3 regions of the Salipaludibacillus agaradhaerens genome follow, and region 1 is predicted to be linked to each of the others. Evidence: riboswitches for the same ligand, from Rfam matches in the RefSeq annotation. Region 1 holds a riboswitch; each other region holds the start of a gene.
The links. A riboswitch is a leader RNA that binds a small molecule or an ion and turns the genes downstream of it on or off. The one in region 1 is predicted to bind lysine.

Region 1 (3,292 bases):
CGTGATGAGCTGGATGAAACAAAAATTGATCATCCATTTGTTACAGATATCCACGAAAATGAGCGCCGGATAATAGAACGAGTGGGTATTGGTGAAAGCTTTGACGTAGGGATTAGAAAGATTCATGTACTCGATAAGGAAGTCCAATTTTATTTTGTTAATGGTCTTTGCGATATCGAATATATCATTGAGCTGTTAAAAGAGCTCATGTTTTTAGACGCTACAGAAAGAAAGCGAACTAATAAAGTCAGAGAGCAGATTGAAAATCGACTGACCCACGTACAAGTTGAGTATGCTGATACACTAGATACAGCTATTAAGCAAATGCTCTCGGGGCTTATATTTATTCTCATTGAAGGTGAAGCAGAAGCCATTGTCATAGATGTACGAAGTTATCCTGGACGTGGACCTGAAGAACCTGATACAGAACGAGTTGTACGGGGAAGCCGCGATGGGTATACGGAAAATATTATTGAAAATACGGCGTTAACTAGACGTCGAATTCGGGATGAAAGATTACGCAATGAAATGATGCAAGTTGGAAGAAGATCAAAGACAGATATCTGTTTATCGTATATTAAAGGGGTTGCTGACCCAGACCTTGTGAACATTGTTCGAAAAGAATTAGAAGCGATCGATATAGACGGGTTAACAATGGCAGACAAAGTGGTTGAAGAGTTCGTCGTGAAGCAAGGAATTAATCCGTTTCCGATGGTACGCTATACAGAAAGGCCTGATGTAGCAGCTACTCATTTGTTGGAAGGTCATGTTATTTTATTTGTGGATACATCCCCAAGTATCATCGTGTTTCCAGCTACTTTTTTTCATCATGTGCAGCATGCGGAAGAATATCGCCAAGCCCCTATAGTTGGCACTTTTTTTCGATGGGTACGCTTTTCAGGTATGATATTTGCGTTATTCATTTTGCCATTATGGCTATTGATGGTGCTAGAACCATCACTCATTCCTGAACAATTGCACTACATTGGGCCTGAAGAAACAACAAATGTACCTATATTTGCTCAAATGGTCTTTGCTGAATTAGGAATTGAATTATTAAGGATGGCTGCAATACATACACCTTCACCTTTAGCGACAGCTCTCGGGTTAGTAGCGGCTTTACTAATTGGTGAAATTGCCATTGAGGTGGGTTTGTTAGTCCCAGAAGTTATTTTATATGTAGCCTTTGCTGCCATTGGTATGTTCGCAACACCAAGTTATGAAATGGCGATTGCATTAAAAATTTTAAGGATAGCCGTCCTCATAGCTGTTGCATTGTTTAAAGTACCAGGCTTTGTTATTGCTACAACAGTCTTTTTCATCCTTATAGCTCGAACGAAGCCTTTAAATGCACCGTATTTGTGGCCCTTTCTGCCCTTTTATCCGAAAGCCTTTTGGGATATTTTAATCCGTCAACCAATTCCATTAAAACGACGTAGACCAAGTATCGTTAAACCAAAAGACCCGATTAAACAAAGCTAACACGCAAAGCAGTTGCATGAAGTCTTTGAGTATGATAATGTTTATAAAACTGACAAGAAAAGGTTCACCTTTTCTGAAACAGGTAGAGGTGCAATGAGGAACAGTACATTGTGGGAGCTAAGGAGGCTTTGAAAACAATGGAAAGGCCGAGTTGCCGAAGTTGGAGAATGCCTCCTTACATTCCACCAGCTGGGGTACAGTTGAACATTCTGTACACTGTCACTGCTTATAAATGTGGTGGAGCACTACCCTGAAAGCACACTGTTCTTTGCGTTGAGCTTAAGGGAAATGAATGTGTTTCATATTCATTTCTCTTTTTATTTGTTTTATATTAGTAATACGAGTGACTAAAGGAGTGGATTAATGTGGGTTTATACGGCACGAGCTATATTAATGACTTTGGACATTTAACGATAGGTGGCGTCGATGTTACTGAATTAGCAGAGTATTATGGCACTCCGTTATATATATATGATGTGAAAGACATTCGCGATCGCGCGTTAGCTTTTAAGAAAGCTTTTGAACAACAACGTGTAGATTATCAAGTAGCTTATGCAAGTAAAGCATTTAGCTGTATTGCTATGATAGAGCTAGCTGAAGAACTGGGTTTAAGTTTAGATGTCTGTTCTGGTGGGGAACTGTTTACCGCTATGAAGGCAGGTTTTCCAGCCGAGAGAATTCATTTTCATGGTAATAATAAAACGCCTGATGAGTTGGAAATGGCTTTAAAAGAAGGAATTGGGTGTATTGTTGTTGACAACTTTACAGAGCTATCTTGGCTAATGGCTATGACTGAATCTATGAAAACGCCGATGAAAGTTCTTATTCGAATTACACCGGGTGTAGAAGCACACACACATGAATATATTTCAACTGGACAGGAAGATTCCAAATTTGGATTTGATCTGAACAGTGGTCAAGCTGAAAAGGCGATTAAAATGTTACTTAATCATGAGTATCTTTACTTACAAGGTGTCCATTCACACATAGGATCACAAATTTTTCGAGCGGAAGGCTTTGAAGAAGCGGTGAAAGCAATTTACTTATCAATAGCCCGGTGGCATCAGGAAATGGGCTACTATCCAGATGTGTTAAATGTGGGGGGCGGCTTTGGTATTCGATATGGAGAGAACGACCATCCATTGCCTTTACATGTCTATGTTGACAAAATGGTAGAAACGGCGAAAAGCGAGGCAGCTAAACTGAAAATGCCAGTTCCAGAAATTTGGATTGAGCCAGGGCGGGCACTAGTCGGGGAAGCTGGTACGACACTTTACCGTATAGGTGCTAGAAAAGATATTCCCGATGTACGGACATACCTATCTGTAGACGGGGGGATGACTGATAATATTCGTCCAGCATTATATCAGGCAGAATATGAAGCTGTTTTAGCGAATAAAGCAAACGATGAAAAAACAGAACTCGTATCTATCGCAGGCAAATGCTGTGAAAGTGGCGATATGCTTATCTGGGATGTTAAGTTACCACCAGCTGTTCAAGGTGATATTCTTGCAGTTTCTTCTACAGGTGCATATGGTTATGCTATGGCCAATAATTATAACCGTATTCTTCGTCCTGCTGTGGTTTTTGTGGAAGGTGGAGAACACACATGTGTTATTGAGAGAGAGACGTTTAGTGACTTAGTGCGCCACGAGCGATCATACCGTCATCAGTGTCAACTTAAAGATGTGGATTCAACTGTAAATAAATAATATAACATTTAGATATAGTCTCATGAGTTTCATTCTAACTCAATGTAAGGTAGAATAAAGAAGTCTGACTGATTTACACAATAATGGGAGGTCTTCCA
Region 2 (3,292 bases), 310 kb from region 1:
CATGATTAACGCCTCCATCTTTCATAATATCGTAAACAAAGGGTCGCTTAACTTTAGAATGATAATATTGTGAATGGATTCACATATAACTTCTATCTTAAGTATAAATTTAAAATCATTCGTGAACAAGGGGGAAATGTGACACTTTTTTGACTATATAACAGAGGTGAAATTTAACTATAACAGATTCGTAAATAGATAATTGTTATATAAATACTCTATTAAAATATAAGGTGATGACACTATGTTAAGCGATTCCAGCAATATAACAGAATGAAGTACATACTGTTATAGCGGGGGGATGAAGCAGAAAAAAATGGCATTACAAAATATGTTTTTACTGTATGATAAAACGAACCTTCAATCAGTGGGAGTTTCCGTTCTTCTCCCACTGATAAGGAACACAAACTAACGTCTTCGCGTCCTGCGAAAATGCTTATCTGTGATAAAATAGTGTTAAATTATTTCTAAATCATAAATGTAATAAGGAGACCATAAACATGTTCAAAAAATGTCTCAAATATGATCAGTCTCTTTTAACTCTTCTAATGCAGGCAGATCCAAGTGAAGCGAACGTTAAAAAGCATTTTGAAGACGGTGAATGCTACTGTATGATGCAACAGCATACAATGGTGGGTGCTTACATATTTGTCGAGCGAGATAGCGCGACGGCTGAAATAGTATGCATTGCTGTTTCAGAAGAATGGCAGGGGAGAGGGATTGGAAAACAACTCATTGCCCATGCTGTTGAGTTAACGACACAACGGGGTTATAAAGGGTTAGAAGTTGGTACGGGCAATTCGAGTATCGATCAACTGGCTTTTTATCAAAAATGTGGCTTTCGTATAACGGGTGTGGAAACAAACTTTTTCCTTGACCATTATGCGGAACCTATTTATGAAAATGGCATCCAATGTATGGATATGGTCAGACTATCTAAAGCATTAGTTTAGCATAGTTTATAATGGACCACTCCTTGTGACAAGTCTATTACATTAACTATACATTTGCTACTGACTGATAGAGTATTTAAGTGAGAAGTTCGTTTATAGAAAAAGATATTGATGAGTAGTCGGTAAAACAATTTTCTCGCCCGTGGAAGGAATATTAGGTGTAGTGCTATCAAACCATTAGGACGTTCTAACACTCATATTATAGAACCCCCATGTTCAAAAAGGTCCTTTTTGAACATGGGGGTTAATATTTATCACAGATAACCGTCCGTAAACGCCCACTGATTGAAGTTTCGTTTTATACGGCTGAAGAAAATATTTTATGCTGAATGGTTTTATAGACGAGTTGTGATTCGTCAGGTGTCAGTGGAACCATTGGTAAGCGAACTGACCCCACTTTTACGCCGCTCATTTCTAGTGCTGCTTTAACCGGTGCCGGACTTGGCGCAGAGAACATGACATTCATAATAGGCACCAATTCACGGTGTAGAGTTTGAGCATATATCGTGTCGCCATTTTCATAAGCAGTTATCATCGCTTTCATTTCATTACCAACAATATGAGAAGCGACTGAAATGACCCCATTACCACCGATAGCCATCACAGGTAGTGTTAAGCTGTCATCTCCACTGTATAATGAGAAGCTTTCTGGCGTTTTGGCGATAATCTCTGTCATGGCATCTAGGTTGCCACTTGCTTCTTTAATTGAGACGATATTTGAGATATCTGACAAACGTATGACAGTTTCAGGAAGCAAGTTTACAACGCTACGACCAGGAACATTGTAGAGCATAACGGGTAGTGCAGTAGATTCTGCAATCGCTTTGAAATGTAGGTACATACCTTCTTGATTTGGTTTATTGTAATACGGAGTAGCAAGCATGACACCATCGACTCCGGCTTCTTCTGCTAATTTGGTTAGCTCTATAGCGGCTCGCGTGCTGTTAGTTCCTGTACCTGCTATGACAGTCGCCTTACCAGAGACTGTTTCTACTGCAAACTTATATAGCTCTGCTTTTTCACGGATGGACAACGTCGGAGATTCGCCAGTCGTACCAGCTATGACAATACCATCAGAGCCGTTTGAGAGTAGGTGATTAATCAAGTCTTTTGTTGCTTGATAGTCAATGTTTCCTTCATGATCAAAAGGGGTTACCATTGCAGTTAAAATGTGTCCGAAATTCATGTACAACACCTCTATTCAAAAGTTTGTCCCCATAATGGGTGACACCAAGTTCCTGAATAGAGCTAAATCGCATGATGAACCGTATGACATACAAAAAGCACCAACGAGGGTCTCGTTGCTGCGTGGATAGATAACGGTCATCCAGCGTGAGATAGCCCTCCATATAGTTTGTGGTAAAACTATACGACAGTTCTGCATTTATTCAATAACAGACCCAACAACACTCGGTATGAGACGAATGCTGCTTCGGCAAGCTTCCCTTTCCACGACTTTCTTAAGAGCTCATCCTCTTCCAGCCATCTACTGATGAACGCTTGCACCTCTAAACTCACTTCAAAAAATTGAAGTAAATATGAACTTTGACTCAACTGTATCAGAAACTCTATCATTTTTCAATAAAATATGGGTGTTGATTATCGAAAATAACATTAATGTGACTATAGTATGAGTAAAAACGAGATGTTTAACTGACACACCAAGGGGAATGTCACAATTATAATAAGATTTGGAGGGGTTTTGATGACGATAAAAGCATTGTATTTTAATACTTCATTGAAAACAGGTGATGAAACGTCTAATACAAGTGGCTTAATTCAAGAATCGAGACAAATTTTGGAAGATGAAGGTGTGACAACAGAAGAGATACGTATTGCTGACTTTCATCTTCCTTTTGGGATGGAACCGGATATGGGTGCCGATGATGAATGGCCGAAGCTCTTTAATAAGTTAAAAGAAGCCGACATAGTTATAATTGGCACCCCGGTGTGGCAAGGAGAATTAAGCAGTATATGTAAACTTATACTGGAAAAATTAGATGCCTCTAGCGACGAGACAAATGATTATGGGCAGCCTATTTATTATAATAAAGTCGGAGGAGCTATTGTGACGGGGAATGAAGATGGCGGTAAACAGGCTGCTAAAACGATTATTTTTGTTTTACAGCATTTAGGTTTTACTATTCCTCCTAATGGGGAAGCATATTGGGTCGGAGAAGCAGGGCCAGGGCCTTCCTATTTGGAAGCGGGACAGGAAAGTGATTTTACGAAAGAAAATGTCTCAGTCATGAGTCATAACCTCGCTCATCTTGCTAAAATGTTTAAGGCAACTCCGATTCCCACAAAAGGAAATACTTAATCCCTCATCATCCATTGCA
Region 3 (3,292 bases), 2.9 Mb from region 1:
TATCTCCTTCAGTAGGGACATCAAGCCCCCCTAAAAGTTGGAGTAATGTACTCTTTCCAGAACCACTTGGTCCCATTACAGCCACAAATTCGCCTTCTTTAACATTCAAATCAAAGCCCTTCAAGACGTGTGTTCTTTCTTGTCCCTGTGTAAATTCCTTTTTCAAGTTTCTAACCTTTATCATGGGTTAATTCCTCCTATTCTTCTAATGAAATTATATACTAAGTATATAATTTTCGAAAGAGGAATCGTTTTAATTTCTTTATACATTATATGTTAACTATAAATATCTTAAATATCATATATCCTAAATATCATATATACTTAATATGTATGGTATTTAGGGGAGATACCCATCCATAAAGTTTGAATATTTCTGCTGTTGACTTTAATATAGTCGGAACAATTAGCTAAGTTATTGACGAAATTAGGTATTAAAAAATTACGCTTCACGGTTTAAGAGATACTCATGCATTATTCTATTTTCTCAAGACATAAAATATTGAATATGTATCCAAACGATTAGGACACAAACATACATACTACACAGAATTATTATCTGGAACTTAACGCCTTGAGATAAATCCCCCAGCACTCTACAATATATTTCGTTGTACAATCCTCCTTTGTTGCATAGATATTAAAAGAAGGGGGAATGACCATGTTAACTCTCCGCACCATTCGGCCGCGCCGTAAAAAGAAAGGACCTCTTCCATTTCGTTATGTCTTTATGATCTCTTTAATCATTTTTATTATCTTGACGGTACAAGGGTTAATAATCGTTGAGAAAGGGGTCCGACCTACATTATTAGCCATTGCTAAAACGGAAACGCAACGTATTGGGACACTGGCAATCAATGATGCCATTTCTCGACATATTTTAGAAGATACTGATATGGAAGACCTTGTGGAATACGAAAAAGATGATGAAGGCAATGTGATTCTTGTTCAGTATAATCCCGTTATTTATAATCGTGTTTTACAAGAAACCACGAAGAGAGTACAAAATTATTTAAATGATATTGAGCATGGACGCGTGCAAGATATGCGTATCCCAAATGAAGTTGATGTAGATCGAGATGGAGCGACCTTTTCGGAGGACGGTATTATACATATGATTCCATTAGGTCAGGCGACTAACAATGCATTGTTGGCGCACTTGGGGCCGAGAGTGCCCGTCAGATTATCAGCAATCGGGGATGTGAAATCACAATTGAAGGAGAATATTGTCCATGTGGGGATTAACAACACTTACATGAGTGTATCAGTTGACATTGAAGTGGATGTTAAAGTGGTCATTCCATTTGCTACTGATACAGAAGTGGTGAAAACATCGATCCCTGTAGCGATGGTGTGGATTCCTGGTGAGGTACCAGACTTTTATGGTGGAACAGGTGGAGAAGGTGGTATGACACCGGCAGTCATCCAGCGACCAGAAGAGCTAGACATAGAAGATTCCATTGACTAACTATTGAATTATGACCGTTATTTTGATATTATAGTTCTCGGTCTAATAATTAAATACTGTCAGCATACCTCATCAAGAATGGGGTAGAGGCGCGAAATTTATGAGTAATGATCAAGAGCTAGGACAGCTATGAGGGGTCATGAAAGGAAATTTTGCCGAAGCATTTTATTTCGTCCAAAATAAAGGAGCTGGGGTTGCATTGAATAAGTGCAACACTGTCACTTTCGGGAAGACCGGAGTGGAGGACTACTTTTTACCTTGACGAGGATGATTTTCCTGACTTCAATGAAGCAGCAAGAACACACCTCTTGCTGCTTTTTGTGTTGGTATTTTAGAGGAGGAAAGAGAAAAATGGAACATGGTATTTTATCATTACTACCGCCAATTTTAGCATTAGTAATGGTTATCGTGACAAAAAGAGTCCTATTCTCCCTAGGGGTAGGGATCGTTGTAGGTGCCCTTATGATTAACCAAACTGAAGAACTATTTATTAATCAGGCATTGTCGCAAGTTGGAACAATTGTGACAAACATCTTTTATGTTGATGGTGGGATAAACACTTGGGAATTTTATATTATTTTATTTCTTTTAATTTTAGGGATGATCGCGTCTCTTATTTCCATAAGTGGCGGAAGTCGGGCATTTGGAGAATGGGCCTTAACAAAATTTAAAACCCGTATTAGCGTTCAAATAGCATCGGCTGTTCTCGGTCTGCTCATCTTTATTGATGATTACTTTAATAGCCTGACAGTGGGAAATGTAAGTAGGCCTTTGACGGATAGGCATCGTATTTCGAGAGCCAAATTAGCTTATATCGTCGATTCGACGTCAGCACCAATTTGTGTTATTTCTCCTGTTTCTAGTTGGGGAGCTTCCATCATTACAATTATAGCTGGCATATTTGCAACACATAATTTCACAGAGTATGGTTCTCTTCAAGCCTTTTTACTCATGGGCCCAATGAACTTTTATGCTGTTTTTACGATCTTGTTAGTTTTTGCAGTTGCTTATTTTAAATTGGACTTTGGCCCAATGCGCGTGCATGAAAATAGAGCTCTCTCAACTGGAGAAGTAGTGGATAAAACAAAAGGTCCTATCCCTGGGGATAGCAACTTAGATAAGAATGATAAAGAAGGTTATGTTGGAAACCTATTGTGGCCTATTGCAGCACTTATCATGTCTACAAGCATTTTTATGGTTATCACTGGTATAGAAGGGACAGAAGGTAGTGCTACATTATTAAAGGTATTTGAAAATACAGACGTGGCAGCCTCATTATTATATGGTGGTCTAGTTAGTTTAGTGATTACAATTGTGATTGTGTTAGTTCGTAGTCTATCGGTGAGGGACATGGGGATCGGCCTTTGGGCCGGTATTAAATCCATGCTTCCGGCAATATATATTCTCATATTTGCATGGACGATTATAGAAATTATTGGTGAGTTGGGCACTGGACAATTTTTGGCAGGCATAGTGGATGAACATGTATCACTTGCTCTTTTGCCAGCTTTACTATTTGTCCTAGCAGGTGTGATGGCATTTAGTACTGGGACGTCGTGGGGAACATTCGGTATTATGCTTCCTATTGCTGGTGATATAGCGGCCGCCACAGATATGTCTTTAATGCTTCCAGTATTGGCGGCTGTTCTTGCAGGGGCAATATTCGGGGATCACTGCTCACCAATTTCGGATACAACTATTTTATCGTCAACAGGTGCAGGTAGTCATCATATTGATCACGTATTAACGCAATTACCTTATGCGCTCATAACAGGAGCTATATCCATTTTAGCTTTCTTAGCCTTAGGGGTGACAGGGAGTTTA

Region 2: another riboswitch for lysine. It lies ahead of dapA (4-hydroxy-tetrahydrodipicolinate synthase); the one in region 1 lies ahead of lysA (diaminopimelate decarboxylase).
Region 3: another riboswitch for lysine. It lies ahead of BK581_RS16980 (Na+/H+ antiporter NhaC family protein); the one in region 1 lies ahead of lysA (diaminopimelate decarboxylase).

Annotation. Positions count from the first base shown of each region.
Region 1 is NZ_KV917378.1:823,600-826,891, reverse strand. It holds gene BK581_RS03890 (spore germination protein) at 1-1,482, shown strand, start outside; lysine riboswitch at 1,558-1,738, shown strand; gene lysA (diaminopimelate decarboxylase) at 1,848-3,194, shown strand.
Region 2 is NZ_KV917378.1:509,477-512,768, forward strand. It holds gene BK581_RS02420 (GNAT family N-acetyltransferase) at 501-953, shown strand; gene dapA (4-hydroxy-tetrahydrodipicolinate synthase) at 1,252-2,139, opposite strand; lysine riboswitch at 2,284-2,472, opposite strand; gene BK581_RS02430 (flavodoxin family protein) at 2,659-3,273, shown strand.
Region 3 is NZ_KV917378.1:3,705,571-3,708,862, forward strand. It holds gene BK581_RS16970 (ABC transporter ATP-binding protein) at 1-184, opposite strand, end outside; gene yunB (sporulation protein YunB) at 662-1,468, shown strand; lysine riboswitch at 1,545-1,725, shown strand; gene BK581_RS16980 (Na+/H+ antiporter NhaC family protein) at 1,820-3,292, shown strand, end outside.